DNA from 4 places in the Pseudomonas sp. FW300-N1A1 genome. Region 4 is predicted to be linked to each of the others. Evidence: predicted binding sites of a transcription regulator. Region 4 holds the regulator's gene; each other region holds the start of a gene.
The links. Region 4 encodes FliA, which starts transcription of late flagellar genes. Its sites were predicted from a motif close to CTAAAGTTTNNNNNNNNNNNGCCGNTAA; they were not measured.
Positions count from the first base shown of each region.

Region 1: a site for FliA is predicted at 4,078-4,105, ahead of motA (flagellar motor stator protein MotA). Genes of this name have one in related genera too.
Region 2: a site for FliA is predicted at 5,949-5,976, ahead of flgM (flagellar biosynthesis anti-sigma factor FlgM). Genes of this name have one in related genera too.
Region 3: a site for FliA is predicted at 3,036-3,063, ahead of AC3WQN_RS16355 (flagellar protein MotY). Genes of this name have one in related genera too.

Region 1 covers NZ_JBYTBK010000007.1:33,485-41,462, forward strand. The annotation lists gene AC3WQN_RS07560 (TIR domain-containing protein) at 58-465, shown strand; gene AC3WQN_RS07565 (caspase family protein) at 469-1,428, shown strand; gene AC3WQN_RS07570 (toll/interleukin-1 receptor domain-containing protein) at 1,428-1,919, shown strand; gene motB (flagellar motor protein MotB) at 1,971-2,993, opposite strand; gene motA (flagellar motor stator protein MotA) at 3,158-4,009, opposite strand; gene AC3WQN_RS07585 (HDOD domain-containing protein) at 4,176-5,714, shown strand; gene rhdA (thiosulfate sulfurtransferase) at 5,758-6,582, shown strand; gene asd (archaetidylserine decarboxylase) at 6,592-7,452, shown strand; gene serB (phosphoserine phosphatase SerB) at 7,678-7,978, opposite strand, start outside.
Region 2 covers NZ_JBYTBK010000042.1:24,863-32,840, forward strand. The annotation lists gene flgE (flagellar hook protein FlgE) at 1-1,127, opposite strand, end outside; gene flgD (flagellar hook assembly protein FlgD) at 1,158-1,883, opposite strand; gene flgC (flagellar basal body rod protein FlgC) at 1,899-2,342, opposite strand; gene flgB (flagellar basal body rod protein FlgB) at 2,346-2,753, opposite strand; gene cheR (protein-glutamate O-methyltransferase CheR) at 3,214-4,041, opposite strand; gene AC3WQN_RS21915 (chemotaxis protein CheV) at 4,087-5,019, opposite strand; gene flgA (flagellar basal body P-ring formation chaperone FlgA) at 5,101-5,862, shown strand; gene flgM (flagellar biosynthesis anti-sigma factor FlgM) at 6,014-6,340, shown strand; gene AC3WQN_RS21930 (flagella synthesis protein FlgN) at 6,390-6,857, shown strand; gene AC3WQN_RS21935 (flagellar brake protein) at 6,952-7,698, shown strand; gene AC3WQN_RS21940 (MFS transporter) at 7,756-7,978, opposite strand, start outside.
Region 3 covers NZ_JBYTBK010000023.1:25,622-33,599, forward strand. The annotation lists gene AC3WQN_RS16335 (bacterioferritin-associated ferredoxin) at 46-264, opposite strand; gene AC3WQN_RS16340 (peroxiredoxin) at 581-1,183, shown strand; gene rnt (ribonuclease T) at 1,256-1,927, opposite strand; gene pyrC (dihydroorotase) at 1,924-2,970, opposite strand; gene AC3WQN_RS16355 (flagellar protein MotY) at 3,127-4,035, shown strand; gene AC3WQN_RS16360 (argininosuccinate synthase) at 4,164-5,381, shown strand; gene AC3WQN_RS16365 (hypothetical protein) at 5,495-6,310, opposite strand; gene AC3WQN_RS16370 (response regulator transcription factor) at 6,716-7,342, shown strand; gene AC3WQN_RS16375 (PA3496 family putative envelope integrity protein) at 7,511-7,690, opposite strand; gene nth (endonuclease III) at 7,798-7,978, opposite strand, start outside.
Region 4 covers NZ_JBYTBK010000029.1:53,005-60,982, reverse strand. The annotation lists gene flhA (flagellar biosynthesis protein FlhA) at 1-1,672, shown strand, start outside; gene flhF (flagellar biosynthesis GTPase FlhF) at 1,684-3,009, shown strand; gene fleN (flagellar synthesis regulator FleN) at 3,123-3,953, shown strand; gene fliA (RNA polymerase sigma factor FliA) at 3,950-4,690, shown strand; gene AC3WQN_RS18750 (chemotaxis response regulator CheY) at 4,857-5,228, shown strand; gene AC3WQN_RS18745 (protein phosphatase CheZ) at 5,259-6,047, shown strand; gene AC3WQN_RS18740 (chemotaxis protein CheA) at 6,124-7,978, shown strand, end outside.

The DNA.
Region 1 (7,978 bases), on a different contig from region 4:
TGCCACCTGCCTGGTGCACGAGCCGCTATTCGCTGAACGCGAACCGAGGGACAGCCCATGCACACCTATCACTTGTTCATCAGCCATTCGTGGACCTACTCAGACGCTCACGACAATCTGGTCAAGCTGCTGACGGCCCAGCCACGCTTCGACTTCAAGAACTACTCGGTGCCGTCGGACGACCCGATCATCGGCGCGCGAACCGACAAGGAGCTGGAAGCGGCCATCGAGAACCAGATCCGACCCTGCTCGGCCGTGCTGATCATGGCCGGCAAGTACGCGACCTACAGCAAGTGGATCAACAAGGAAATCGAGATCGCCAAACGCATGGGCAAAGTGATCATCGCGATCAAGCCCTTTGGTGCCGAACGCATTTCCAGCGTGGTGCGCGAGGCCGCCCATGCCGAATGCGCCTGGAACACCCAGAGCATTGTCAGCGCCATTCGTGAACAGACGGCGGGGTGAGTAATGCGCAAGGGACTGTTTATCGGCATTAACCACTACAGCCACGTTGCCCAGCTCAGCGGCTGTAACAACGATGCCATGGCCATGGCCTCGCTATTGGAGCGCCACGCCAGCGGCCGCCCCAATTTCAGCAACAAGGTCATGACGTCAGCCGAAGAAGTGCTGACAGGCAGACTGTTGAAGCAGAGCATTCAGGAACTGTTCTCCGGCGACTGCGATGTCGCCCTGCTGTACTTCGCCGGCCACGGGCAATTCGACACACACATTGATGAGGGGCTGTTGATTCCCCAGGACTTCGGAGGCGGTGGTGACGGCATCCGCATCAGCGACATTCTTGTCTGGGCCAACAATGCCCCCCAGATCAAAAACAAAATCATCATTCTCGATTGCTGCGAAGCCGGCGCCGCCGCTGATGTACGCGGCTTAAGGGGTGGCAGCAGCATGATCGGCGAGGGTATGACCATCCTCACCGCGTGCAAGAAAGAGCAGCCGGCCATGGAGAGGGCCGGCCACGGCGTTTTTACCGGCCTGCTCTTGCAGGCGCTGCATGGCGGCGCAGCCAATGTGCTGGGCAAAGTCACACCCGGCAGCGTGTACTCGTTCGTCGACAACGCGCTGGGCGCTTGGGAGCAGCGCCCAGTCTTCAAGACCAACGTGTCGCAATTCGTGGCCTTGCGCGAAGTCGCGCCACTGATCGCCGAGGAAACACTGCGCAAGCTGCCTGACTGGTTCCCCGAGGCAAGTTTTGTCTTCCCTCTGGACCCCAGCTTCGAGCCCACGGAGGCGGCCTACAGCCCCGAGAACGGCGACGTCTTCGCCCAATTGCAAAAGTGCAATCGCCACAGCCTGGTCGAGCCGGTCGATGCCGAACACATGTATTACGCCGCCATCGAATCCACGGGCTGTCGCCTCACTGCCCTCGGCGCCTATTACCGCGAACTCGCGATCAAGGGACACTTCTGATGCCCGTCTTTATCAGCTACCGCCACACCGACCGCCCCACAGCCATGACCATCAACGACCGCCTGAGCCAGGCCGGGATAAAAACCTATCTGGATGTACTGGATCCCGAATCGCAAACCACCGACGACATCACCGGCGTGATTACCCGCAACATTACCGAGTGCAGCCATTTGCTGGCAGTGGTATCGGACAAAACCGCGCACTCCTGGTGGGTACCCTTCGAAATTGGCGAAGCGACCATCAGTGATCGGCGAATCTGCTCATTCAAGACCGGCGTCGGCGAACTGCCGGAGTACCTCGACAAGTGGCCAAAACTGGCGAGGATTGCCGACCTCGATTTCTTTATCGACGCCTACCGCAACGAGCAGACACTCAGACGCTCAATGACGCTGGACTCGATCGTCAGCAACGAGTCGATACGCTCGAACAACCGGACTAATGCAGATCGCTTCCATACCGAACTCAAGGCCAGGGTCCGCCGCGGTTTTTAAGGCAAACGGCGACCATGAAAAAGCCGACGTCGCTGTCGGCTTTTTCATGGATCACTGCTTGGGAGCTTCAGTTGGCTTCGGCAGCGGGTCGTCAAACAGGTTCAAGCGCTCGCGCACCTCATGGGCCGGCAGCGGTTGCTTGTCCGCCGGCAACGCGTTCGGGTCGACCGGCGTGGCCGGCACCTCCCCTGGCGCGCCCTGCCCGGAAGTCGGCGCAGGCTCGACGCCCTGCTCACCTTCGATGGCGCGCTGGGCCTTCTTGGTCAGCACCACGATGTCGATACGCCGGTTGACCGGGTTGAACGGATTCTTGCGGTCAAACAGGGCCGAGGAGGCATACCCCACCACTCGCGCCACTTGTTGCTCGGGGTAGCTGCCGGCCACTAGGGCACGGCGTGCAGCGTTGGCGCGGTTGGCCGACAGTTCCCAGTTGCCGAAATCGCCAGTGCCCGCATACGGCTTGGCATCGGTATGGCCACTGATGCTGATCTTGTTCGGCACCGCTTTGATGGTGTCGGCCATGGCCAGCAGAATGTCTTCGAAGTACGGCTTTAGGCGCGCACTGCCGGAGTCGAACATCGGCCGGTTTTCCGAATCGATGATCTGGATCCGCAAACCATCCGGGGTGATTTCGAACAGGATCTGATCCTTGAACTTCTGCAGTTGCGGGTTCTCTTCGACCTTGTTCTGCAACTCTTGCAGCAACAACTCGAGCCGCTCGTGCTCGACCTGTTCGGCCATGCCTTCAACCTGCTCGGTATCGATGGTCACCTTGTCCGGCTGTGGCTGGGACTTGACCTCCGGGCTGAGGGTCTTGTCCGGCGCCAGCTCCGGCGAGCCCCCCAGGTCGATAATGTAAGGCGTGCCGCTTTCCGAGAAGCCGATCGGGTCCTTGAAGTAACCGGCGATGGCGATCTTCTGCTCGGGCGTGGCCGTGGATAACAGCCACAGCACCAGGAAGAACGCCATCATCGCCGTCGCGAAGTCAGCGAAGGCGATTTTCCAGGCGCCCCCGTGATGCCCGCCAGCAATGCGCTTGACGCGCTTGATGATTATCGGCTGATTATTTTCCATGATCTAAGTGCTCTGCATCACAAATACTGTTCCTTTTTGGCGGCGTCTGTTGTCGCCATACTGCGTTGCCGCTCCTCGCCATAGCGGGCTATGACTCGTCGCGTCGCCTTGTTTGGCAACAACAGCCACTCGCCAAAAAAGGAACGTATGTGCGAGGCAGGGCACTAACGACCGCGAACCGCTTGTTCCAGCTCGGCGAAGCTCGGACGATGCGACGGGTACAACACCTTGCGCCCGAATTCCACCGCCAGCGATGGCGGCATGCCGGAAGCCGAAGCCACCAGCGAGGCCTTGATGGCTTCGTAGACATTCAGCTCTTCCTTGGCGTCATGGGCCAGGGAATGGGCCAGTGGGCCGAAGAAACCGTAGGCCGCGAGAATACCGAAGAAAGTCCCCACCAGTGCCGCACCCACGTGCAGACCGATGGACTTCTGGTCACCCTCGCCCAGGGAGGCCATGGTCACCACAATCCCCAGGACCGCCGCGACAATACCGAAGCCGGGCATGGCGTCAGCGATACCGTTGACCGCATGGGAAGGATGTTCAAGGCTTTCCTTGAGATTGTACAACTCCATGTCGAACAGGCCTTCAAGCTCATGGGGAGCCATATTGCCGGAGGACATGATGCGCAAGTAATCGCAGATGAACGCGGTCATGCGCTCATCTTTGAGCACCGTCGGGTACTTGGCAAAAATCGGACTGGCCGCGGCATCTTCGATATCGCCCTCGATCGCCATCATGCCTTCACGGCGGCTCTTGTTGAGGATCTCGTAGATCAGGCCCAGCACCTCCAGATAGAAGGCGTGCGTAAAGCGCGTACTGAACATGCTCAAGGACTTCTTGAACACATGCATGGTCATGTAGCCGGGGTTGGCCTGCAGGAATGCCCCCAGGGCCGCACCACCGATGATCATCACCTCGAAGGGCTGGATCAGGGCGGCAATCTTGCCGTGGGAAAGCACGTATCCGCCGAGCACGCTCGCGAATACGACGATGATGCCGATAATTTTAGCCATAGATAGAAGGTACTTATTTAAGTCGGGTTCAAGGTCATATTCGGAAGGCAAAAAATCTCTTCTTCTACTTATCGGCAAAACTGCGCCAGACTGTAGCCCGTTATGGCGAAAAGCCAATTTGGCCCATTCCGGGCGTGTTTGAAGTCAATGATGATCGCGCCCAACCATGGCTAACGAAACGAACGTTCCAACTACGAAACCGACCACACTCCAAGGCTGGGTCAAGCTGCTCGATAGCGTGACCTTGCCTGTGCCGCAAGCCAGTCACGATCGCGTTTGCGCAGCCATCGGCAACAACCGCAGCTCGTTGCGCGATATCGCCGAGCTGATGCAAGACAGCCCAGCCCTGGCCTTGAGTGTCATTCGCGAGGCCAACCGCCACACCCACGGCAGCCTGACCGAGCCCTGCGAAAACCTTGAGGTGGCGATCACTCGCCTGGGCCTCAAACGCACGGAAGAACTGCTCGCCCGCCTGCCTGCATTGCCCGGGAACGACATCCCGCCGGCCCTGCGTCAGCTGCAACTGATCAGCCAGCACGCCACCCAGCAGGCCAACGGTTTTTTTGCCAGCCGCCTGGCGCGACTGTGGCAGGACATTCATTGGGGCAGTTTATTGTTCCTGTCCCCCCTGTGGCCTTTGGCGCTGAGTTATCCACAACTGCTGGAAGACTGGGAGCTGAGGGTTATCCACAAGGGGGAGCCGGCCCATAAGGTCGAGAAAGAACTGTTCGGGGTACGCCTGCTCGATCTCTGCCAGGCACTGGTCGATGTCTGGCGCCTGCCTGTCTGGGTTGCGCAAGGCTATCGCCTGTTGCTGAGCGAACAACGGGAACTGGCGAAGGTGCTGCGCATCGCCCGTGACGCGGATCATCCGTTGCGCCAGCAGAATCGCCTGGACGACGATCCGACCCTGCGCCGCTGGCTCAACCAACCTGCCAATACGGTGCTACTGGCCAACGGCCTGGCGCTGTCGGCCCAACATGCCTGGGATGGTCCCCACAGCTTGCGCTGGCAGTTCCTGACCAGCCTCTACCTGCAGATGCCGATGGATGAGTTGCAACAGCAACTGCACCAACAGGCCGCGCAAAGTGCCCGTCACCATGCCATGCCGGATCTCTGGCACCCCGCCGAGGCCCTGCTCTGGCCCTGGGGCGATCGCCGCCTGCACCGCGGGCTGCGTGCAGCTGACGCACCGACCGCCGAAGACCTGGTGAAATGGCGCAGGCAATGTGCCGAGTTGCTCCATGAACCCAGCCGCTTCACCAACGCCTTGCACCTGACCACCTGCGCCCGCGATGCACTGGCGGCCTGTGGCATGCGACGGGTCGTGCTATTGATGGTGGATCGCAGCCAGACCAGTCTGCGCGTCCATCAGATGGCTGGCCTGCCCAAGGAAACCGCGACCCTGACCCTGCAAGTCAGCCAGAGCAGTGTCCTGCAAAAACTGCTGGCCCAGCCGGCACAATTGCGCCTGACACCCGCCAACCATGCCCAGTTCTCGGCCCTGCTGCCGGGCAGCCTGCGCACGTTGTTCGGCGGCGAACACCTGCTGCTGCGCTCGCTGGCCAATCATGGCCGAGTCATCATGCTGGTGGTCGCGGATCAGGGCGGCGGGCCCTTTTCGGACATCAGCCTGCAAGCGTTCGGCAAAACCGTGCAGTGCATCGAAAAGGCCCTGCACAGCTTTAGCAACCGCGGCCAATAGCCGTTGCGCTACAATCCTCCCCTTTGTGCTCTGGAGACCTCACATGTCTGACTTCTCTGGCTTGGCGCTGGTGATTGAGCCGAGCGACTTGCTCTCTCGCCTCGACGCCCGCGAACTGATTCTGGTGGACTTGACCAGTGCCGCCCGCTACGCCGAAGGGCACATTCCCGGCGCGCGCTTTGTCGATCCGAAACGCACGCAACTCGGCCAGGCCCCCGCCCCGGGGCTGATGCCCCCGCAGGCAGCACTCGAAACGCTGTTTGGTGAGCTGGGACACAACCCCGACGCGGTCTACGTGGTGTATGACGATGAAGGCGGCGGCTGGGCTGGGCGCTTCATCTGGTTGCTGGATGTCATCGGCCACAGCAAGTACCACTATGTCGACGGCGGCCTGACGGCCTGGCTGGCGGAAGGTCTGCCCATGTCGATCCAGATCCCGCCACCTGTGGGTGGCCCGGTTCCACTGACCTTGCACGACGAACCCACCGCCACCCGCGAATACCTGCAAAGCCGTCTCGGCGCCGCCGACCTGGCCATCTGGGATGCACGCGGGCCGCTGGAGTACTCCGGCGAGAAAGTGCTGGCGGCCAAGGGCGGGCATATCCCCGGCGCGATCAACTTCGAATGGACTGCCGGCATGGATCAGGCGCGCAACCTGCGCATTCGTACCGACATGCCGCAAATCCTCGAACAGCTCGGGATCAGTAAAGACAAAGAAGTGATCACCCATTGCCAGACCCACCACCGCTCTGGCTTTACCTATCTGGTGGCCAAGGCGCTCGGTTATCCGCGGGTCAAAGGCTACGCCGGTTCATGGGGCGAATGGGGCAACCACCCCGACACGCCCGTTGAGATTCAAGGTTCTTAAGGACAGTCAATGAAAAAGCGTTTGTTTATCCTCAGTCAGTACCTGCTGCCCCATCACCTGCTGTCGCGCCTGGCCGGCTGCATTGCCGAATGCCGTGTGCGCTGGTTCAAGAATGCCTTCACCGCGTGGTTCGCCAAGCGCTATCAGGTAGACATGTCCCAGGCACTGGTCGAAGACCTGACCGCCTACGAACACTTCAACGCGTTCTTCACCCGCGCCTTGAAAGACGGTGCGCGTCCCCTGGACCAGACCCCGGGCGCGATCCTCAGCCCGGCCGACGGCGCGGTCAGCCAACTTGGCCCGATCGAGCACGGTCGGGTGTTCCAGGCCAAGGGCCACAGCTTCAGCGTGCTGGAACTGCTGGGTGGTGACGCCGCCAATGCCGCGCCCTTCATGGGTGGCGATTTCGCGACCATCTACCTGTCGCCCAAGGACTACCACCGCGTGCACATGCCGCTGGCCGGCACCCTGCGGGAAATGGTCTACATCCCGGGCCGGATCTTCTCGGTCAACCAGACCACCGCTGAAAACGTTCCAGAGCTGTTCGCCCGCAACGAGCGTGTTGCCTGCATTTTCGACACCGAACGCGGCCCGATGGCCGTGGTATTGGTGGGTGCGATGATCGTCGCCTCCATCGAGACCGTCTGGGCCGGCCTGGTGACGCCACCCAAGCGCGAGCTGAAAACCTTCCGCTACGACGAAGCCGCCCGTGCGCCGATCCACCTGGAAAAAGGGGCCGAACTGGGTCGCTTCAAGCTGGGTTCGACAGCTGTCGTCTTGTTTGGTCCGGACCAGATCCAGTGGGCTGAAGACCTGGCGGCCGGCTCGCCGGTGACAATGGGCCAGGGGCTCGGCTCACCGAAAGCCTGATCCTGCCCATAAGTAATGATTGCGCTCTCCGTGGCGAGGGAGCTTGCTCCCGCTGGGCTGCGAAGCAGCCCCAACAAAGGTCATTGAGGTCTTTCTGAAAGACCGCAATCGCCTTACTTGGGCCGCTTCGCGCCCCAGCGGGAGCACGCTCCCTCGCCACGGGGGGGGGCCTCTAGCATGCGGGCCTGCTCCCACAGAACCCGCACTTACTCAGGCCATGCGCTGTTACAGTTGACCGTCGCGATCGCGCAAGCCCAGCAGATACAGCACCCCATCCAGCCCCAGGGTCGAAATGGCCTGCTTGGCCGACTGCTTGACCAGCGGCTTGGCGCGGAAAGCTACACCCAGGCCCGCAATCGCCAGCATCGGCAGGTCGTTGGCACCGTCACCGACCGCAATGGTCTGCTCCAGGCGCAAGCCTTCCTTGTGGGCCAGTTCACGCAACAGATCGGCCTTGCGTTGGGCGTCGACAATCGGCTCGACCGCCACGCCCGTCACTTTACCGTCGACCACTTCCAGTTCGTTG
Region 2 (7,978 bases), on a different contig from region 4:
ACCGGCTGCAGGCCCTGCTCGTTGTTGAAGCTGGCCAGGGAGACCTGACCGATGGCCTTGGACTTGCTGTTGCTGAAGTTGGCGAACAGCGTGCCGGTGCCGTCGATGCTCAGGTTGGTTATCTGGCCCGTGGCGTAACCGTCCTGGGTTGGCAGGTTGCGTACCGTCTCGGAGTTGAACTGGGTGGTCTTGGTCAGGTCGTTGCTGATACCGGTGGCGTTACCCACCGCCCCGTTCGCCGCCCACACACCGTCGGTGACGGTGCCGGGGGTCCAGACACCCGCGCCCATGACGATCGAGGTGCCGCTCACCGTGTAAGGGCTGCCAGAGGTTGGCGGGACGATACTCAGCAGCTTGCCGTCCGAACCGAAGTTCATGGTCATCGGCTCCTGATTGCCCGGCGTCACGGGTGGCGTACCAGTACCGGCGGGTACATAGGCGCCACCGTCAGGGTTACGACCCTCCACCAGGGTGTAGGTCTGCCAGGCATTGGCACCGGTCTTGACCACATACTGGTTCATGGTGTGCTGGTTGCCCTGGCTGTCATAGATCGGTGTGCTGAACATCTCGGTATAGGTTTCGAGCTTGTTCGGGTCGAACGGTGTCACGGCCGGATCGATGTTCGGCTTGCTCGAGTTCAGGTTGATACTGGAGGAAATGGTGCTGGTGGTTTTCGGCGCCAGGTTCGACTGGTCGATTCTCAGGTCGCTGAGTACACCGTTGACGATCTTGCCATTGGCATCGACGCCATAGCCTTGCAGGCGCGCGGTACCGGCGCTGTTGGTGACGAAGCCGTCCTTGTCGACCCTGAAGGTACCGGCACGGGTGTAGGTCAGCGAGCCGCTGTCGTTGAGCACGAAGAACCCCGAACCCTGGATGGCCATGTCCAGCACGTTGCCGGTGTTGCTCACGTCACCCTGGCTGAATTGCTGGGAAACGTTGCCCAGGCGCACACCATTGCCAATGCTCTTGCTGCCGGTACCCAGCTTGGTCGCCGAGTAGACGTCTTCGAATTCCGCGCGCGAGGACTTGAAACCGGTGGTGCCGACGTTGGCGATGTTGTTGCCGGTAACGTCCAGCTGCTTGTTGGCTGCAGAGAGGCCGCTGAGGCCGACGTTAAAACCCATATTCCACTCCTTGTGCCGCGTTAGCCGGCGCTATAGACCAATAGTTTGTACTTTGGACAGTGCGATGGTGCCCATGTTGGCGAGGTTCAACATCATCTCGCCGCCGGTCTGGCTCACGGTCACGCTGTTGACTGTCGCAGGCAGGTAAGTGATCAGGTCGACAGGCTTGTCGTCGATCGGTGCACTGGCCTTGAAGCTGTAGGTACCCGGCTCGACTTTTTCGCCCGCCGTATTGGTGCCGTCCCAGACGAAGCTGGCATTACCCTGCGGCTGGCTACCCAGGTCGATGGTTTTCACCGCCTTGCCGTCCTTGTCGGTGATGGTCACCGTGGACGACGCCACCGAAGCCGGCACGATCACCGAGCCGGTCATGCTCTTGCTGGTGTCGACATAGGCCGAGCCGGTCTGAACAATGACCGAGCGCCCCACCAGCGACGACGCCTGCAAGGCTTGCGAGGAACCGAAGGCACTGGAAATGTTGTTCACCGACTCGTTCAGCGTGGTGATGCCTTCCAGGCTGCTGAACTGGGCCAACTGCGCCACGAATGCGCTGTTGTCCTGCGGATCCAGCGGATTCTGGTTCTTGAGCTGGGTCACCAGCAATTGCAGGAAGGCATCCTTGCCCAGCTCGTTTTTGCCGGTCGTGCTGTTGGTGGCGGCCGCCAGGCCATCATTGCTGGTGGTGGCCGTCTTCTTCGAGGAATTGGCAAGAATATCCTTGAGGCTCAGGCCGCTTGTGGTATCGGTAACACTCATCTGAGTTGCCCCTTATCACTGACCGAGGGTCAGGACTTTCTGCATCATGGTTTTGGCGGTGTTCATCATTTCCGCATTGGTCTGGAACGAACGGCTGGCGGAAATCATGTCGGCCATTTCTTCGACCACGTTGACGTTGGGGTAGAACACATAACCCTTGGCGTCAGCCGCCGGATGATTCGGCTCGTAGCGGGCTTCCAGGTTGCTTTGGTCTTCGACCACACCCAGCACCTGAACGCCCTGGCCCGCGGCCTCCTGATTCTGGAACAACGAGTCGCTGCCGCCCGACTGGCCGCCCTGGAACATGGTGGCGAACACCGGATGCCGGGCACGGTAGGTCTGGTCGATGCTCGAGGAGACGGTCTCGGCGTTGGCGATGTTACTGGCCACGGTGTTCAAGCGAGTGGTCTGGGCACTCATGCCACTACCGGCAATATTGAAAACACTGGATAGGGACATGGATTACTCTCCGCGCAGGGCCGAGATCAGCCCTTTGAATTTGCTGTTGAGCAGCGTGAAGCTGGCCTGGAAGTTCACCGAGTTCTCGGCGTAGTTGGATTGCTCCAGCTGCGCGTCCACGGTGTTCTGGTCAATCGACGGTTGCATCGGCGTGCGGTACAGCAACGTCTCGTCACCACTGCTCAGGCCTTGCGCTTCGATATGACGGCTGTTGGTCATGTTCAAGGCAAAGGTGCCGTTCTTGTGCTTGTCGTTCTCGGCGGCCAGGACGGCCGAGAAGTCCAGGTCCCGAGCCTTGTAGTTCGGGGTGTCGGCGTTGGCAATGTTGTTGGCCAGCACTTCGGCACGCTGGGCGCGGAAGCCCAGGGCTTGCTGGTGGATACCGAGCGCTTTATCGAAGCTAATGCTCATGTCGGAAACCTTTGGGTGACCTGATTTTTCGTATCAGGTACTTAGCAAGCCCCGTGCCAGCTGGCAAAACCCCGTAAACAGGGGCTTTGCCAGCGGCGGCAACGTGGCAATGCCAGAAAAGCGGCAACCGATTTCCGCCACCTGCCGCTTTTCTGCCGCCCGGAACAGCGCAATGCCTCAACAGCACACCCTGAGTGCGCGACCGTCCAGAAGCCTGTGTAGGGCAAAAAAACGGGAGCCCCAAGGGCTAATGCCGGTCAGTTAAGAGAAATAAAGCCGAACACGAAACCCGTGGCGAGGGAGCTTGCTCCCGCTGGGGCGCAAAGCGGCCCTGTTTTGAGGCTGCTACGCAGCCCAGCGGGAGCAAGCTCCCTCGCCACGGGTACTATGTTCGGCTGGTCTTTGGCTTAACTGATCGGAATTAGCCCCGAGGGCTCCCGCTATTTTTGTCACCCGACCATCACTTGGCCTGGTAGATGATCCCCGGACTGCACTGGACCATCTGGTAGTGATCCGGCAAACCGTTCAGTGCCTCGGAGGCCCCCAGGAACAGGTAGCCCCCCGGCTTGAGCGTGCTGTGAATGCGCAACAGGATGTCCTTCTTCACTTCGGCGGAGAAGTAGATCAATACGTTGCGGCAGAACACGATGTCGAACTTGCCCAGGCTGGCGTAGCTGTCGAGCAGATTGAACGAGCGAAACTCCACCCGGCTCTTGATCGGCGCCTTGACCGCCCAGCGCCCCGGCCCTTTCGGATCGAAGTAGCGCTGCAGTCGCTCTGGCGACAGCCCGCGGCCAATGGCCAGGCTGTCGTACTCGCCGGTCTTGCAGTTGTTCAGCATGGTGCCGGACAGATCGGTGGCAACAATCTGCACCCCCATCCGCAACTGGCCCATGTTGAAGCGTTCGAACTCATCGATCGACATCGACAACGAGTACGGTTCCTGCCCCGACGAACAGGCGGCCGACCAGATCCGTAGACGCTGGCCGGGACTGGCCTTGATCGCCTCGGGCAGGACTTTGTTCTTCAAGACTTCAAACGGATAGGTGTCACGAAACCAGAGGGTTTCGTTGGTGGTCATCGCGTCCACGACCATTTCGCGCAGGCCACTGCGTGGCTGGCCCTGAATACGCTGGACCAGTTCTCCCAGGGACTTGATGCCTTGCTGTTCCATCAGCTTGTTAAGACGGCTCGACACCAGGTACTGCTTGTTCTCACCGAGCAAAATGCCACAGGCTTTTTCCAGGAAGACCCGGAACTGTTCAAAATCCAAATTACCCGTAGACAATGATGCCGCCTCTTAAATCGTGTTGACCGCCAAGGGCAAAGCCCCCTAGCTGATGTCTGCTGCTTTGATCCGGTCGACTACCCGGGATGCCAGGTCATCAGGACGAAATTTGGCCAGGAAGTCATCGGCACCGACTTTCTTGACCATCGCCTGATTGAACACACCCGACAACGAAGTATGCAGGATGATATGAAGCTTTTGCATGCGAGGGTCGTTGCGTATCTCGGCCGTGAGGGTGTAGCCGTCCATTTCAGGCATTTCGATGTCGGAAATCATCATCAGAAACTCTTCTTCCGGCTTCTTGCCTTCCTCGACCAGCTTGCGCAGGTAATCCAGCGCCTGGCGACCGTCGTTCAACGCGACCACCTCGACCCCCACCGTCTGCAGGCAACGCGAAACCTGCTTGCGCGCCACCGACGAGTCATCGACCGTCAGCACTCGCAAGGACAACGCCTTGTGCTGAGTCTCGACATCCACCACGCCGACGGAAATCGCCTCCGGTGTGGGCGCCACTTCCGCCAGCACCTTCTCCACGTCGATGATTTCGACTAACTGATTGTCGACTCGAGTCACAGCGGTCAGGTAGTGATCGCGTCCCGTGCCCTTGGGTGGCGGATGGATCTCCTCCCAGTTCATGTTGACGATGCGCTCCACCGAGCGCACCAGGAAGCCCTGGGTCTTGGTGTTGTACTCCGTGATGATCACAAAGGGATTACTTTGATCCTTCAACCCGCCCGACCCGGTGGCCATGGCCAGATCCAGAATCGGAATGGTCGCCCCCCGAATACTGGCGACACCGCACACGACAGGGTTGGATTTGGGCATCACGGTCAGTTTCGGGCATTGCAGCACCTCCCGGACCTTGAAAACGTTAATCCCGTAGAGCTGTGGGCCGTCGAGACGGAACAACAACAGCTCCAGGCGATTCTGCCCTACCAGTTGCGTGCGCTGGTTTACTGCATCCATTACACCAGCCATGCCCAGACTCCTACACCAACGCTAAGTGTGTTGCGACGCACATTCATCACTAAACGGCACGGCGCTTGCTTTTGAACTGCCATGAACGTGAACACGACATTATTCCGACGCCTGACCTCAACCTGCCGCCGATGGCGCTGCATGGTTGCGGTGGCGTGTGTTTTCAATGCTGGCAGCCCTGCCCTTGCCGACCCGGTTACCTTGCCTGATCTACTTATCGGCGTCACTCAGGGCTTTCTTGAATTCACCGTAGAAGACTATCTGGCCACCAGTCAAACCGAAGGCCGCTATGAAATCGAGGTCAATCAACTCGACCCGCGCTTGCGCATGCCCATGTGCGACAAGGAATTGACAGCGACGCTGGAAAGCCCCGCCAAGCCGTTGGGACGCGTCACGGTGCGGGTGCGGTGTGACGGCGGCGCCCCCTGGACAGTCTTCGTCCCCGCCCAGGTCCACCTGTTCCGCGAGGTCGTGACCACCACCCGGCCCCTCAAGCGCGCCGGGATCATCGAGCCTTTCGACGTGATGCTGCGCGAGCGCGACATCAGCCTGATCAACCAGGGGTACCTGACGAACGTGGATCAGGCGATCGGGCAAAAACTTGTCCGATCCATGGTCAATGACCAGGTCATTACCCTGGTTCACATGGAGCAGGCAGAAGTCGTGCGCAAGGGCGACCAGGTCGTGATCACCGCCCGCAGCGGAACCCTCAGCGTACGGATGCCGGGCGAAGCTCTGGCCAATGGCGGTTTGAACGAGCAGATCCGGGTCAAGAACCTGAACTCTCAACGGGTGATCAAAGCGCAAGTGACCGCGCCCGGCCAGGTAGAGGTCGCCATGTAGAGCACTGGCGCGTAATCGACCCATTCCCTAAACTGTGCCTCACGCAGGGCAAATGCCGACGCGCCCGCGCTCATGGATAAATGAGCCTAAAGTTTTTTCGGGATTGGCCGAAAACATGGCAAGCGTCCAAATTCCCAGAGGTTTTTTTACTATGGTCATTGATTTCAGCCGCATAAACAGCGCACCCACGCTCACGAGCAGTTCGCGTACCGGCGCCACCCAGGAAACCGGTGAAGCCGCCAAAACCGTGCCGCTGTCGACCCAGACCGAACAGGTCGGGGCCAGCCAGAGCGGGGAGTCGGTACACCTCAGCAACGAGGCTCAGCAGTTGCAGAAGATCACGGACACGCTGCGCGAAGAGCCTGCCGTCGACAAGGCCCGCGTGGCCGAGTTGAAAGCCGCCATTGCCGATGGCAGTTATAAAGTCGACAGCAACCGCGTCGCCAGCAAACTGCTCAACTTCGAAGCCCAGCGCTAGCCGACGGCCGGCGCCAGGGCTTTTGGACGCTAAAAACCCAAGGCCAGCCATGCACGATACTAATTTACTGCAACTGATCACCGACGATTTTGCTCCAGCGCAACAGTTGCTGGATTTGCTGCAGCAAGAATCCCTTGCCCTGCACGGTCGCGACATGCCGCTGCTGGAGGCCATTCTGGCCCGCAAGCAAGGCCTGATCATTCTGCTGGAGCAGCATGGCCGCCGGCGCAGCGAAGTGCTGGCCAGCCTCAACCTGCCGACTGACCGCAGCGGCCTGGAGCAACTCGCCGCCCACTCCGGCATTGGCCAGGAACTGTTGGCGCAAAGCGATGTGCTCAATCAACTACTCGAAGACTGCCAGGTCGCCAATGAGCGCAATGGCCGCTCGATCCTGGTGCAACAAGCCAGCACCGCCCATCAGTTGAGGATCCTCAACGGGGGCGAGTCTCCAACCCTCTACGACGCTCGCGGATCAACCGCCATGCTGGTGAAGCCTCGCCCACTCAGTCAGGCCTGACCCCATCATTCAGTGCGCCCTATGAAGGCGCCAAACATGCTGGCAGAATGCCAGCCTTGCGTGTGACCGTATCCTGCCTGGAGATTGAAAAGCCGTGTTCAACGCCTCAAACGCGGAAGATGCTCCGCAGCCACCAAAGGTGCTTGCGACCCCTTTGGAAATCGCCGGTCATCTGCGAATGCTGCAAGAGAGCCACGATCCCCTGATCATTACGTTCCATGAACGCAGCCAGCGTTTCCAGAGCTATCTGGTCGAAGTGGATCGCGAGAGCAACATGCTCGCGCTGGACGAAATGATCCCCCGCGATGGCGAGCGCTTCCTGCTGGCGGGCGAACCTTTCCGCATCGAAGGCTTTCACGAAGGCGTACGTATTGCCTGGGAAAGCAACGGCCTGTTGACCATCGACGAATCCACGGGTGACCGCTGTTACCGTGGCACGCTGCCCGATGAAGTGGTGTACCACCAGCGTCGCAATGCCTTTCGTGCTGCCTTGAAACTGGCGCAACTGGTCAACATCGAACTGGCGGGCGAAAAACTCAAGGCGCCGTTGAACGGCAAGTTGCTGGACATTTCGGCAACCGGCTGCAAGCTGCGTTTTGACGGGGACATCACCAACGGCCTGCAACTGGGCCAGGTCTACGAGCGCTTTGTCGCCGCCCTGCCCTTCGGCAGCATGACGGCCCCGGTTGAACTGCGTTACCTGCATCACGAAGAAAAAATCGACACCACCTTCGCCGGCGTGCGCTTTCACAACATGAGCGGTCTGGTGCAGCGCCAGGTCGAGCGTTTTGTCTATCAGTTGCAGCGCGAGGCACGTCGCTTCGACAAAGACGACTTCTGATCCAACGACATCAAAAAACGGGCAGTCCCTGACGGTGACTGCCCGTTTTTTTTGCCCTCAGGGCCTGGCGCCACTCAGGTCTGACGGATACTCCGGCGGCGGATCCTCGGGGTCGGAGCCAGACTCATCGGCCTGGCTATCCGGTTGTACCCCGGACTCGGGGTCCGGCTCAGGGCTGGCACCGTTTTGCATCTGATCCTGCACCACCTGCTCATCCACCCGCGGGTCGAGCGCCGCCACCAAGGGTGAACTGGTCATGTTATCGGGCATCGCAACGTGA
Region 3 (7,978 bases), on a different contig from region 4:
ATAAAAAAACCGGACGCTGGGTCCGGTTCTTTGGAATGCTCTATTTCACGCTGCAGAAAATTCTACAGGGTAGGGGATAGCGGCCTGGCTCAACTGCAGGTCGGCGAGGGTTTCGCGGACCACTTGCTTGGCAAGGCAGGCACATTTGCCGCATTGACTGGCAACGCCGGTGGCTTCGCGCACTTCACGGTAGCTGCAGCAACCTTCGTAGATTGCATCGCGGATTTTACCGTCGGTGACGCCAGTGCAGAGGCAGACATACATAAGGTGAGAACCGTCGCTGGTTAGGGCTCAATTGCGATGGATCTTAATGTTAACGAGAATGATTGTCAAAGTGCTTTCCCGGCGATGTGTGGCGGATCCACATTCGCCTGACGAACGGTACGAAGCGCTCCCTGAGGTTGTCTGCAGGCCCGTTGCCGGGTTTTTTGGCCCATTGGAAAAACCGTTGAGGACAGGTCAAAAACGCAGTGTATGATGGTCGGTCCTCGCGAAGGGCAGTCGATTCATCAACCTGTCGTTTAATCCCGACAGACTGGTTCGATACCGTTCATCACGCCACCACACCAGGAAATATTCAATGAGCGTACTCGTAGGCAAACAAGCCCCTGACTTCACCGTTCCGGCCGTACTCGGCAATGGCGAAATCGTCGACAGCTTCACCCTGTCGTCGGCCATCAAAGGCAAATACGGCCTGGTGTTCTTCTACCCGCTGGACTTCACCTTCGTTTGCCCGTCCGAGCTGATTGCTCTGGACAACCGCATGGCTGATTTCAAGGCGCGTAACGTTGAAGTGATCGCTGTTTCGATCGACTCGCACTTCACCCACAACGCCTGGCGCAACACCTCGGTCAACGCCGGCGGCATCGGTCAGGTCAAGTACATCATGGCTGCTGACATGAAGCACGACATCGCCAAGGCCTACGACGTTGAGTCCGAAGGCGGCGTGGCGTTCCGTGGCGCGTTCCTGATCGACGACAAAGGCGTTGTCCGCTCGCAGATCGTCAACGACCTGCCGCTGGGCCGTAACATGGAAGAGCTGATCCGTCTGGTCGACGCCCTGCAATTCCACGAAGAGCACGGTGAAGTTTGCCCGGCCAACTGGAAAAAAGGCGACAAAGGCATGACCGCTTCGCCAGAAGGCGTTGCTGCTTACCTGACCGAGCACGCTGCGGCACTGTAAGCCAAGCGTCAGGTATAAAAAAACCGGCCTCAGTGGCCGGTTTTTCATGGGCGCAAGAAACCTGCGACTCGATCAGTCGTTGAAGTCTTCCCAGCCGCCCATTTGCTTCCAGCGGTTGACGATGCCGCAGAACAGATCAGCGGTCTTCTCGGTGTCGTAGCGAGCCGAGTGGGCCTCACGTCCGTCGAAGTCGATGTCCGCTGCCTGGCATGCCTTGGCCAGTACGGTCTGGCCGTAAGCCAGGCCGGCCAGTGTGGCGGTGTCGAAGCTGGAGAACGGGTGAAACGGGTTACGCTTCATATCCAGGCGCGCGGCCGCGGCGTTGAGGAAACCCAGGTCGAAGCTACTGTTGTGGCCGACCAGGATGGCCCGCTTGCAGCCGTTGGCTTTCAACGCCTTGCGCACACCACGGAAGATGTCGGTCAGCGCGCTCTCTTCACTCACCGCCATGCGCAGTGGGTGATCGAGCTTGATCCCGGTGAACTCCAGTGCAGCGGCTTCGATGTTGGCGCCTTCGAACGGCTCGACACGGAAGAAATAGGTGTGATCAGGGTACACAAAGCCCTTTTCGTCCATGCTGATGGTTGTCGCGGCGATTTCCAGCAAGGCGTCAGTGGCACAGTTGAAACCACCGGTTTCAACGTCGACGACGACGGGCAGATATCCACGGAACCGGGCAGCCATCGGGTGGCGTGAACCGCCGCCCTGGCCTTCCTGTTCGTCGTCGTAATGGTCTTCACTCACGCGTGTTCCTCCAGCAGGCGCCAGCGCAGTTTTTCACCGGCGCGCAGCGGGATGACAGTCAGCTCGCCGAACGGCAGGCTGGTTGGGGCGGTCCATTCTTCGCGGACCAGGGTGATGCGGTCAGTGTTCACCGGCAGGCCATAGAAGCGCGGGCCGTTGAGGCTGGCGAAGGCTTCGAGCTTGTCCAGCGCGTTGCGCTGTTCAAAGGCTTCGGCGTACATCTCGATCGCGGCATAGGCGGTGTAGCACCCGGCACAGCCACAGGCTGCTTCTTTGGCGTGCTGGGCGTGGGGCGCCGAGTCGGTGCCCAGGAAGAACTTCTCGCTGCCGCTGGTGGCGGCATCCAGCAGGGCGACCTGGTGGGTGTTGCGCTTGAGGATCGGCAGGCAATAGAAGTGCGGGCGAATCCCGCCGACCAGCATGTGGTTGCGGTTGTATAGCAGGTGATGGGCGGTGATGGTCGCGCCCACGTTGGCCGAAGCCTCATTGACGAACTGCACGGCATCGCTGGTGGTGATGTGTTCGAACACTACCTTGAGCGTTGGAAAACGTTCCACGACACGACGCATGTGCTCGTCGATGAAGATCTTTTCGCGGTCGAAGACGTCGACGTCGCCACGGGTGATTTCACCGTGGACCAGCAAGGGCATCCCGACTTCGGCCATGGCCTCGATCGCAGGGAAGATCTTGTCGATGCTGGTTACGCCAGAATCCGAGTTGGTGGTCGCACCGGCCGGATACAGCTTGGCGGCGTGAACAAAACCGCAGGCCTTGGCCGTGCGAATTTCGTCGGCGGTCGTGCGGTCGGTCAGGTAGAGCACCATCAGCGGTTCGAAGCGGCTACCGGCCGGGCGCGCAGCGAGAATACGCTGGCGATAGGCGTCGGCTTCAGCGGCGTTACGCACCGGCGGTACCAGGTTAGGCATGATGATGGCGCGACCAAAGGTGCGCGCGACATCCGCCACTGTATTGGGCAACACAGCACCATCGCGAAGATGAATATGCCAGTCGTCGGGACGCAGCAGGGTCAGGCGGTCGGACATTGGGGATTCCAGGCGGGTAAAACTCATGGGAATGCTACCGGAAAAGACTCTCGCAGGCACCCGCTATCAAGTTTTGTCGTAGGCTTCCGATATTACAAAGGTATGCCGTAAACGTGTGTGTCGGTCTTTTTATTGTAGAAGTCAGTGGAGCCTCCCGTGCGCCAGCGTTATCTAGCCTTGCTCAGTGTGTTTGCCAGCCTTCCCGCCATGGCGCTCACTTTCCAGACACGCCTGGAGAGCATTGAGTGGAAGGTCGAAGGTGACAAGTTCGAATGCCGCCTGACACAGCCGATTACCGATTTCGGTTCGGGTGAGTTCGTGCGGCGAGCGGGCGAGCAGGCGACGTTTCGCTTGAAGGCCTATAACCCGATGCTGGCCGGTGGCTCGGCGACCTTGCTGGCCGCCGCGGCGCCGTGGCAGCCTGGGCGGGGTGATATCAACCTGGGCTCAGTCAGGCTGGGCAGCGGCGACGTGTTGTTCGACAGTTCGCAGCTTCAGGCCGGGCGCCTCATCGGCGGCTTGATGGACGGGCGCAGTCCACTGGTTCGGCATTACGCGCGTGATGGCCGGGTGTCGGAAGTACGTTTGCTGCCGGTCAGGTTCAGCAAGGCCTATGCCGATTACCAGGGCTGTGTCGCCAAGTTGCTGCCCATGAATTATGACCAGGTGAAGCAGGCCCAGGTCGGTTTTCCGGGCGGCGGTATTGAACTGGACGCACAGGCCAAGGCCAGGTTGCAGGTGATGCTGGTGTTCATGAAGGCTGATCCGACGGTCAATCACATTGAGGTCGACGGGCATTCCGATAACAGCGGCAACCGTCTGACCAATCGTGATTTGTCCCGGCGCAGGGCGCTGGCGGTGATGGATTACCTCAAGGCCAATGGCATTGCCGAGTCGCAGATCACCCTGCGCTTCCATGGTGAACGTTACCCCCTGGCCCCCAATACCAATACGGCCAATCGGGCGAAAAACCGCCGGGTCAATGTACAACTTGAGCGGGTCGAGCCCGTGCAGGATCCTGCCCCGCAAGTCAGCTCCAGCGGCAGCGCGGGTACGGCATCCTGAACGGCTGAAATCGTCGCCCGCTCGACATAATCTGTCGCTTCGTCGTCATAAGCTGTCGCGCCTCTGTAAATTATCCTCCCGCAGCGTTAGACTTATCGGCTTTCCGTAGAACCCCGTGGAGTGATGGCATGGCGGACGTAAACAAGGTCGTTCTGGCGTATTCCGGCGGCCTGGACACTTCGGTGATCCTCAAGTGGCTGCAGGATACTTATAACTGTGAAGTGGTGACCTTCACCGCTGACCTGGGTCAGGGCGAAGAGGTCGAACCAGCTCGCGCCAAGGCACAAGCCATGGGCGTAAAAGAAATCTACATCGACGATCTGCGCGAAGAGTTCGTGCGTGATTTCGTGTTCCCGATGTTCCGCGCCAACACCGTTTACGAAGGCGAGTACCTGCTGGGTACTTCCATCGCGCGTCCACTGATCGCCAAGCGCTTGATCGAAATCGCCAACGAAACCGGCGCTGACGCCATTTCTCACGGCGCCACGGGCAAGGGCAACGATCAGGTACGTTTCGAACTGGGCGCGTATGCACTCAAGCCGGGCGTGAAAGTCATCGCTCCATGGCGCGAGTGGGACCTGCTGTCCCGCGAGAAGCTGATGGACTATGCCGAGAAGCACGCGATCCCGATCGAGCGCCACGGCAAGAAAAAATCCCCGTACTCGATGGATGCCAACCTGCTGCACATCTCCTATGAAGGCGGCGTGCTGGAAGACACCTGGACCGAGCATGAAGAAGACATGTGGCGTTGGACCGTCTCCCCGGAGAAAGCACCGGACAAGCCGCAGTACCTGGAACTGACTTACCGTAACGGTGACATCGTTGCACTGGACGGCGTCGAGATGAGCCCGGCTACCGTGCTGGCGACCCTCAACCGCATCGGTGGCGAACACGGTATCGGCCGTCTCGATATCGTCGAGAACCGCTATGTCGGCATGAAATCCCGTGGCTGCTACGAGACACCTGGCGGCACCATCATGCTGCGCGCTCACCGTGCCATCGAATCGATCACCCTGGACCGCGAAGTGGCTCACCTCAAAGACGAGTTGATGCCCAAGTATGCCAGCCTGATCTACACCGGCTACTGGTGGAGCCCTGAGCGCCTGATGCTGCAACAGATGATCGACGCCTCCCAGGCGCACGTGAGTGGCGTCGTTCGCCTGAAACTGTACAAGGGCAACGTGATCGTCACCGGTCGCAAGTCTGACGAGTCGTTGTTCGACGCCAACATCGCAACCTTCGAAGAAGATGGCGGCGCGTACAACCAGGCTGATGCCGCCGGCTTCATCAAGCTCAATGCGCTGCGTATGCGCATCGCGGCGAATAAAGGCCGCAAGCTGTTCTGATGTTGCCTTGCTAGTTACGAACTGTGGTCCCGCGTGGTGCGGGGCCACAATTCGAGCGAAGAATTTTGTGTGTGTCGATCCTGCGTTGAGTCCCTGTGACTGAAGTTGACGCTTCAGTGCTCTGAAATCTTCCTGTCTTCCTTCTCTCTTGCGTTGTTCTGTCGCGATTTTTCCTCACTCGGGTAGTCGGGTGAATTGGAGTCCTGATCGATGACGGTTACTGCCTGCGTGCTCAAGTTGTAAATCATGTAAAAACCGTTTGTGAGGGTGGGTGTCTTTGTACTCGTCTCCTTGAATGAGTTTCCGTTAACGATGTGTGCGGAGTCATGGCAACTAAGAAGTATGATGGCTTTGCGGTGATTTTGTTCGCGTTCATTGACGCCGGCAGCCAGGTGTCTGAGTTCTTTTTTCTTGCGGATCCAGCGGGCATCCATGATGCGAATAGTCTGTATCGATTTCGGTAAAGAGATTTGATGTTGTGCGCTCAGGTAGTCACTGGCAGCGATGCCTGGCGGGTCTTGCATACTTGGAGGCAGATAGTCGGACCTGGCGTACAGCTCTGCCCGACGCCGTTTATTTGACCGTTCCACGTGCTCTTTTTTTGCTGGCGCTTGCAGGGTTTGTTTATCCATCTTGGCAAGGTTGGTGCCTCTGTTCGTTTCTGATCGTGCAGTATCGTCAATGACTTTTATAAACTGCTTGCTCTTTTGGAAGTCGGAAGGCGCGTACAGTGACTTGTAGTTAAAGTTTAAAGTGTAAAAGAACAGGAAGAGCAGGTAGAAGGGGAAGCTGATCAGGAACCAGATGTAAATCTCCCGGTCATCCTCGTCAAGGAACGGGAGCGAGACGGCCGCGGATGTTTCGGAGAGAGTCGCGAATATCGCGATGATACTCATTGGGTTTATTATTTTCTTTTGAGGTTTTTTCATGTTGGGTTCTCGTAAGTGTCCTGTTCTTGGATTTTAAGGTGTGTGAAAGTTATTAGGTGGATGATGTTTTTTTTAGATGAGTTAGTGTGTTTTGGTATCGGTTTGTTGTTGGTGGTTTGTTTTATGATAGGTCAGTGTTGAAAGAAAGTCGCAATAGTATTTTCATTGTCTCGGCTTTTTTTTGTGTTGTGTGCTGAGCGGGAAATGTCAGGGAGTCTGGCTTGTGGAGCACCAAGTAAACTTTAAGAGACATAGTTTTTTGTGAGTTCTTGTAGGATGCGTCCTTAATATTTGTAGGGAATGTCTCTTGGTGTGGGTGGTTGGGCAGGTCACCATCCCAAGGTCGAAACGACTAGGCTATTGTGCGGGTTCTAAACATTCGAACAGCGAAAATTGGAATTGCCCATGAATAAAGTGCTGATCGTGGATGATCACCCCGTCATTCGTCTTGCTGTACGTATGCTAATGGAACGTCATGGCTACGAAGTCATTGCTGAAACGGATAATGGCGTAGACGCGTTGCAACTTGCTCGTGAGCATCTACCGGATATTGTAATACTGGACATCGGCATCCCGAAACTTGATGGCCTGGAAGTTATTGCGCGATTGTCTTCGACGCCCTCGCCTGCGAAAGTACTGGTTCTGACGTCTCAGGCTCCGGGACATTTCTCGATGCGCTGCATGCAGGCGGGGTCTGCCGGGTATGTCTGCAAGCAGCAGGATCTCACCGAATTGTTGAGCGCTATCAAGGCTGTGCTGTCGGGGTACAGCTACTTCCCGAATCAAGCGTTGCACACGGTCCGTTCAAGTTTGGGGAATGCCAGTGAAGCCGATATGGTGGATCGGCTTTCCGGACGGGAAATGATGGTGTTGCAGCAGCTGGCGCGAGGCAAGACCAACAAGGAAATTGCCGATGGGATGTTTTTGAGCAATAAGACCGTCAGCACTTACAAAACCCGTCTGCTGCTCAAACTGAACGCGCGCTCGCTGGTCGATTTGATCGAGCTGGCGCAACGTAACGGCCTGGTTTGAGCGCGCAGGGCTCCAGTGATTTTGGTAAGCAGTGGGGGGCGCTTGGGAGGTTGTTGAACGGCTTTAGTCCTCCTGGAGCGATTTATCCGGAGAAAACTGTTCAGGTGATGGGTGAGGGCAGTGAGTGATGGCTAAATGAAAAGCCTCCCGTCAAGGAGGCTTTCAGTGTTAAAGATCAAAGTCGTAGTCGGCCAGTTGCTTTTGCAGGCGGCGCTCCTCCAGGAGGTTATCGATGGTGCGACGCTTGCTCAGGTTGGTCTTTGCCACCTCTGCCACGGGCTCAACATCATCGGCCTCAACAGGGGTGAAGTCGTCTTCTACGTCCAGTTGTTCTTTGCCAGTGCTCATAAGGTCAACTCCAGGCTAAGACTGCCATTGGCGCTTCTTATATCGACAATCTCCTGGCGGGTAAAAAAGATTTTTTCAATCGATAAATCAATAAATGCAATAGCGCCTCAATCGTCGGAGGTTTTGTGCTTGTATTCGCACAGGTCCTCGATCCGGCAACTCCCGCAACGAGGCTTGCGGGCCAGGCATACGTAGCGTCCATGCAGGATGAGCCAGTGATGGGAGTCGAGGAGATATTCCTTGGGAACAAACTTCATCAATTTGGCTTCCACTTCCAGCACATTTTTC
Region 4 (7,978 bases):
GCGCTTCACCCTCGACGCGATGCCCGGCAAGCAGATGGCCATCGACGCCGACCTCAACGCCGGCCTGATCGATCAGGGCCAGGCCAAGGCCCGCCGCACGGAAGTCGCCCAAGAGGCCGAGTTCTACGGTTCGATGGACGGTGCCAGCAAGTTCGTGCGCGGTGACGCCATCGCCGGCCTGCTGATTCTGTTCATCAACCTCATCGGCGGCATGGCGGTGGGGATCTTCCAGCACGGCATGACCTTCGGTGATGCGGGCAAGGTGTACGCGTTGCTGACCATCGGTGACGGTTTGGTGGCGCAATTGCCATCACTGCTGCTGTCCACCGCCGCGGCGATCATGGTGACCCGTGCATCGGGCTCCGAAGACATGGGCAAGCAGATCAACCGGCAGATGTTTGCCTCGCCCAAGGCCCTGGCCGTATCGGCCGCGCTGATGGCGATCATGGGGATCGTGCCGGGCATGCCGCATTTCGCTTTTCTCAGTATGGCGGCAGTGGCGGCGGGCGGTGCCTACCTGTTCTGGAAGAAACAGAACACCGTCAAGGTGCAGGCGCTGGAAGAGGTCAAGCGCCAGCAGGAACTGCTGCCGTCGCCGGCGCGGGCCATGGAGACCAAGGAACTGGGCTGGGACGACGTGACCCCGATCGACATGATCGGCCTGGAAGTCGGCTACCGCCTGATTCCCCTAGTGGATCGCAACCAGGGTGGGCAGTTGCTGGCGCGGATCAAGGGCGTGCGCAAGAAGCTGTCCCAGGACCTGGGTTTCCTGATGCCGACCGTGCACATCCGCGACAACCTCGACCTGGCGCCCAGTGCGTATCGCCTGACCCTGATGGGGGTGATCCTCGCCGAAGCGGAGATTTATCCGGACCGCGAGCTGGCGATCAACCCGGGCCAGGTCTACGGCACGCTCAATGGCATCACCGCCAAGGATCCGGCCTTTGGCCTGGAAGCGGTGTGGATCGAAGTCAGCCAGCGCTCCCAGGCGCAGTCGTTGGGTTATACCGTGGTTGATGCCAGCACGGTGGTGGCAACGCACCTCAATCAGATTCTGTACAAGCACTCCAGCGAGCTGATCGGCCACGAAGAGGTCCAGCAACTCATGCAGTTGCTGGGCAAAAGCTCGCCGAAACTGGCCGAGGAACTGGTGCCGGGCGTGCTGTCGCTGTCGCAGTTGCTCAAGGTGTTGCAAGCGCTGTTGGCCGAACAGGTGCCGGTGCGCGACATTCGCAGCATCGCCGAGGCCATCGCCAACAACGCCGCGAAGAGTCAAGATACCGCCGCTTTGGTGGCCGCGGTGCGTGTCGGCTTGTCCCGCGCTATCGTGCAAAGCATTGTAGGCACTGAGTCCGAGCTGCCTGTGATCACGCTGGAGCCAAGGTTGGAACAAATATTGCTCAATAGTATGCAGAAGGCTGGGCAAGGCGCCGATGAGGGTGTCTTGCTGGAGCCAAGCATGGCCGAGAAGCTGCAGCGCTCACTGATCGACGCGGCGCAGCGTCAGGAAATGCAAGGTCACCCGGTGATTCTGTTGGTCGCAGGACCGGTCCGCGCGATGCTCTCGCGGTTCGGCCGCCTGGCAGTCCCGGGGTTGCATGTGTTGGCGTATCAGGAAATCCCTGACAACAAGCAAGTGACCATCGTGGCGACAGTAGGGCCCAACGGCTGAGGTAGTGGTTTATGCAAGTTAAGCGTTTTTTCGCCGCCGATATGCGTCAGGCCATGAAGCTGGTTCGTGATGAGCTGGGCGCTGAAGCCGCCATCATTGGCAACCGTCGCATCGCCGGTGGTGTCGAGCTGATGGCTGCCCTGGATTACAAGCTGTCGGCGCTGGCACCACGGGTGCCGAACATGGAACTCGAAGACGAGCTGCGCAAGACCCAGACGCGGATCGTCACCGCCCAGGCCGAACTCAGCCTGCGTGGCGATGGCGAGGCAAGCACCAGCACCAACCGTCAGTTGTTTGCCGGCCTGCCACTGACGGCGGCCGAACCGCTGATCGAGCCCACGCTGTCCGAACCGCCACGCCCTGCGCCAGCACCAGTGGCAGCGGCCACTGTCGACGTGCGGGCCTATGATTCGATGCGCTCGGAACTCAATGGCTTGCGCGAGCTGCTGGAAGTGCAATTGGGTTCGCTGGCCTGGAATCAACTGCAAGGCAGCCGCCCGCAACAGGCCAACCTGTGGCGTCGTCTGCAGCGCATCGGCCTGTCCGGCCCGCTGTCGCGCGACCTGCTGGCGTTGACCACGGACATTGAAGAGCCTCGTCAAGCCTGGCGCATGCTGTTGGCGCATCTGGCGAGGATGATCGTGACCCCCGAGATCGAGCCGCTGGAAGAGGGCGGTGTGATTGCCATGGTCGGCCCTGCCGGCATGGGCAAGACCACCACCCTGGCCAAGCTGGCCGCGCGTTACGTGCTCAAGTACGGCGCGCAGAACATTGCGCTGGTGAGCATGGACAGCTACCGCATTGGCGCCCAGGAGCAACTCAAGACCCTGGGACGGATCCTCAATGTCTCGGTCACCCATGTCGACCCGGGACAGTCCTTGGCTCAGGCCCTGGATCCACTGTTGCGCAAGCGTGTGGTGCTGATCGACACCGCCGGCCTGCAAGCCAGTGATCCGGCGTTGCGCATGCAACTGGAAAGCCTGGCCGGTCGCGGGATCAAGTCGAAGAATTACCTGGTCCTGGCCACCACCAGCCAGAAGCAGGTGCTGACCGCCGCGTACCACAGCTACAAGCGTTGTGGGCTGGCGGGCTGCATCCTGACTAAACTGGATGAAACGGCGAGCCTGGGCGAAGTGTTGAGCCTGGCGATCAGTCACGAATTACCGGTGGCCTATCTGACCGATGGGCCGCGGATCCCGGATGATCTGCATTTGCCGCGCCGCCATCAGTTGGTCAGTCGCGCCGTGAGTGTGCAGATGCAGGAAGAACCCAGCGAAGAAGCCATGGCTGATATGTTCGCTGATATCTACCACAGTCCGACCAAGCGGGTTGGCTGAGGTAACAATGACTAGATTTGTATCTACATCGATGGCCTGCCATGCATTGTTCAGTATTGAACGCGCAGCCAGTCATGTAGCCCGCGTCTAAGACGACAAGGTATAGAAAGCACATGGGCAGCATGCATCCCGTACAGGTGATTGCGGTGACCGGCGGCAAGGGTGGCGTCGGTAAGACTAACGTGTCAGTGAACTTGTCCCTGGCTCTGGCAGAGCTCGGCAGGCGAGTCATGTTGCTGGACGCCGACCTCGGGTTGGCGAACGTCGACGTGTTGCTGGGGCTCACCCCCAAGCGCACGCTGGCCGACGTGATCGAGGGCCGCTGCGAACTGCGTGATGTGTTGCTGCAGGGGCCGGGCGGCATTCGTATCGTGCCGGCCGCCTCGGGCACTCAGAGCATGGTGCACCTGAGCCCGGCCCAACACGCCGGCCTGATCCAGGCGTTCAGCGACATCGGTGACAACCTCGATGTGCTGGTGATCGACACCGCTGCCGGTATCGGCGAATCGGTGGTCAGCTTTGTGCGCGCCGCCCAGGAAGTGCTGTTGGTGGTGTGCGACGAGCCGACCTCCATCACCGATGCCTACGCACTGATCAAACTGCTTAATCGCGACTACGGCATGAACCGTTTCCGCGTGCTGGCCAACATGGCGCAGAGCCCGCAGGAAGGGCGCAACCTGTTCGCCAAGTTGACCAAGGTCACGGATCGCTTCCTGGATGTCGCCTTACAATATGTCGGCGCGGTGCCTTACGACGAAAGCGTGCGCAAGGCCGTGCAGAAACAGCGCGCCGTGTACGAAGCCTTCCCCCGCTCCAAGTGCGCATTGGCCTTCAGGGCCATCGCGCAGAAAGTCGATACCTGGCCGTTGCCCGCCAATCCGCGCGGGCATCTGGAGTTTTTCGTCGAGCGCCTGGTGCAACAAACGGCGGGTCCGGTGTTATGACAGCCAGCGGTTACAACCTGTACAAGAAGTCGGCGCGTGACGCGCAGTACGAGCTGATCGAGCGTTACGCGCCACTGGTAAAACGTATTGCCTATCACCTGCTGGCGCGTCTGCCGGCCAGCGTGCAGGTGGAAGACCTGATCCAGGCGGGGATGATCGGGTTGCTTGAAGTGTCGACCAAATACGACGCGAGCAAAGGAGCAAGTTTCGAGACCTATGCCGGGATTCGTATCCGCGGCGCGATGCTCGATGAAGTGCGCAAGGGGGACTGGGCGCCACGTTCGGTCCACCGCAATACCCGGATGGTCAGTGACGCGATTCGCTCAATTGAAGCTAAAACCGGACGTGACGCTAAAGATCACGAGGTTGCGGCCGAACTCCAATTGAGTCTCGATGATTATTACGGGATTTTGAATGACACCTTGGGCAGCCGCCTATTCAGTTTCGACGATCTGTTGCAGGACGGCGAACACGAAGGGCTGCACGAGGATGGCGCGAGTGCTCATCTTGAGCCGTCGCGTGACCTGGAAGATGAACGCTTCCAGGCCGCGCTGGCAGACGCGATTGCCAATTTGCCGGAGCGTGAGCGACTGGTGTTGGCGCTGTACTACGACGAAGAGTTGAATCTCAAGGAAATCGGTGAGGTCCTGGGGGTCAGCGAATCGCGGGTCAGCCAGTTACACAGCCAGTGCGCGGCCCGTTTGCGGGGGCGTTTGGGAGAGTGGCGAGCGCGTTGACAGCAGTGTGGGGACACTGCGAACGAGACCGGTGTGGCGTGCAGCCGCACAGGTTTCAATCCGTTGTGCTCCAGACAGTCGTTGAGTGTTACGCCTGATTGATTGAATGGCGTGTCCAGGTGCTGGGCGCGTTTAAGACTGCTTGGAGGTCGAATTGGACAAGAACATGAAAATCCTCATCGTTGATGACTTCTCAACGATGCGGCGGATCATTAAAAACCTGTTGCGTGACCTCGGGTTCACCAACACGGTCGAGGCAGATGACGGCACTACGGCCATCCCTGTGCTCAACAGCGGCAGCATCGACTTTCTGGTAACGGACTGGAACATGCCTGGCATGACCGGCATCGATCTGCTGCGCCACGTGCGCGCCGACGAAAAACTCAAGCACCTGCCGGTGTTGATGGTGACCGCTGAAGCCAAGCGCGAGCAGATCATCGAAGCGGCCCAGGCCGGCGTCAACGGCTACGTGGTCAAGCCGTTCACGGCCCAGGCGTTGAAAGAGAAGATCGAGAAAATCTTCGAACGCATCGGTTGATAGGTGGTGCCACTGCGCCACGGGGGAGCTATGGAGCAAAGAGAGATTTCACAGGGCGATTTTGAATCGACCCTGAAAAAACACGCGGTCGAATTGGTCGACAGCCTTGAAAAGGGCAAGTTCGGCGACGCCGTGCAACTGATCCATGAGCTCAACCAGACCCGTGACCGCGGCCTGTACCAGGAAGTCGGCAAGCTGACCCGTGAGCTGCATAGCGCGATCGTCAATTTTCAGATCGACCCGCACATGCCGCAGGCCGAGGAAGTGTCGCAGATCACGGATGCCACCGAGCGCCTGTCCTATGTGGTCAAGCTGACCGAGGCCGCTGCCAACCGCACCATGGACCTGGTCGAGAGCAGTACACCGCTGGTCAATGCCCTCGGCACCGATGCCCGGGCCTTGAGCTCGGACTGGGGGCGCTTCATGCGTCGCGAGGTCGGGGCCGAAGAGTTCCGCGAGCTGGCCCGGCGCGTCGACGGTTTCCTGACGCGCAGCGCCGAGCAGACCCAGGTCGTCTCAGGCCACCTCAATGACATTCTGCTGGCCCAGGATTACCAGGACCTTACCGGTCAGGTAATCAAGCGCGTGACGCAACTGGTCACGGAAGTCGAAAGCAATCTGCTCAAGCTCGTGCTGATGGCCAGTCAGGTCGATCGCTTCGCGGGCATCGAACATGACCGCGAATCGATGCTGGCTGAAAAAGATCCGAAAAAACATCTGGCTCAGGGTGAAGGTCCGCAGATTCATGCCGATAAACGTGATGACGTGATGTCCGGTCAGGACGATGTGGACGATTTGCTTTCCAGCCTTGGTTTTTAGGTCACAGGTCGTGATGACGGTGCATGCCGGTCCGGCATTGACCGATATCAGGACTTACCATTAGGAGCACCCATTAATGAGCTTCGGCGCCGATGAAGAGATCCTTCAGGATTTCCTGGTTGAGGCCGGCGAGATTCTAGAGCAACTGTCCGAGCAACTGGTCGAGCTGGAAAGCCGACCGGATGATGCGGATTTGCTCAATGCAATTTTTCGCGGTTTTCACACTGTAAAAGGGGGCGCCGGCTTCCTCCAGCTCAACGAGCTGGTGGAATGCTGTCACATCGCCGAGAACGTGTTCGACATCCTGCGCAAGGGTGAGCGTCGCGTCGACTCAGAGCTGATGGACGTGGTTCTCGAAGCGCTGGACGCCGTCAACGGCATGTTCGGCGAAGTCCGTGAGCGGGCGCCAATCACGGCGGCCACCCCGCAACTGCTGGCGGCATTGGCGCGCTTGGCCGAGCCGCAGTCGGCCGATGAAGTTGCGCCGGTGGTTGAAGCGCTGGCCGAGCCTGAAGCGCAAAGCGATTCGGGCGACATTACCGACAATGAATTCGAACTGCTGCTCGACTCGCTGAACGCGGTCAAGGCGCAAGCCGAGGCACCTGCTGCAGTAGCCCCCGTGGCGGCTGCTGGCAACGATGAGATTACCGATGCCGAGTTCGAGTCGTTGCTCGATCAGTTGCACGGCAAAGGCCAGTTCGCCGTCGATGCACTCGCGGCGCCGGCCGAGCCTGTTGCGCCTGTCGCAGCGGCCGAGAACACCGACATTACCGATGACGAATTCGAAGCACTGCTCGATCAGTTGCACGGCAAGGGCAACTTTGCCGTCGTAGCGCTGGAGTCGGCCATTGCCTCCGTTCCGGCAGCGGCCGTGCCCGCCGCAGTGGCGGTTGGCGGCGATCTGATCTCCGATCACGAGTTCGAATCCTTGCTCGATGAGTTGCACGGCAAGGGCAAGTTCAGCCAGGACGTTGGCAGTGCCGCGTCTACGGCCACTGCGGCGGCACCGGTTGCCGTGCCTGTGGCACAGCCGGTTGCCAAGTCAGCGCCCGCCAAGGTTCAAGCGTCCAAGCCAGCCGCCGCACCTGCCCGTGCAGCGGCACCAGCGCCTGCCGAGAAGCCGGTCAGTGAAGCCGAGACCACGGTCCGTGTGGACACCGCGCGCCTGGACGAAATCATGAACATGGTCGGCGAACTGGTGCTGGTGCGTAACCGCCTGGTTCGCCTGGGGCTCAACAGTGGCGACGAAGCCATGTCCAAGGCCGTGTCGAACCTCGACGTGGTGACGGCAGACTTGCAGACCGCCGTCATGAAGACCCGGATGCAGCCGATCAAGAAAGTCTTCGGGCGCTTCCCGCGCCTGGTTCGCGACTTGGCGCGTCAGCTCAAGAAAGAGATCAACCTGGAACTGGTCGGTGAAGAAACCGACCTCGACAAGAACCTCGTCGAGGCGCTGGCCGATCCGTTGGTCCACTTGGTGCGCAACGCGGTCGACCACGGTATCGAGTCGCCAGAAGAGCGCGAGGCCTCGGGCAAGTCCCGTGGTGGCAAGGTGGTGCTGGCGGCGGAGCAGGAGGGTGATCACATCCTGCTGTCGATCTCCGATGACGGCAAAGGCATGGACCCTAACGTCCTGCGCGCGATCGCGGTAAAACGCGGCGTGATGGACAAGGATGCCGCCGACCGACTGAGCGATACCGAATGCTACAACCTGATTTTTGCCCCGGGGTTCTCGACCAAGACCGAGATCTCCGACGTGTCCGGGCGCGGCGTGGGCATGGACGTGGTGAAAACCAAGATTTCCCAGCTCAACGGTTCGATCAACATTTACTCGACCAAGGGCCAGGGCTCGAAGATCGTCATCAAGGTCCCGCTGACCCTGGCGATCATGCCCACGCTGATGGTCATGCTCGGCAACCAGGCGTTCGCCT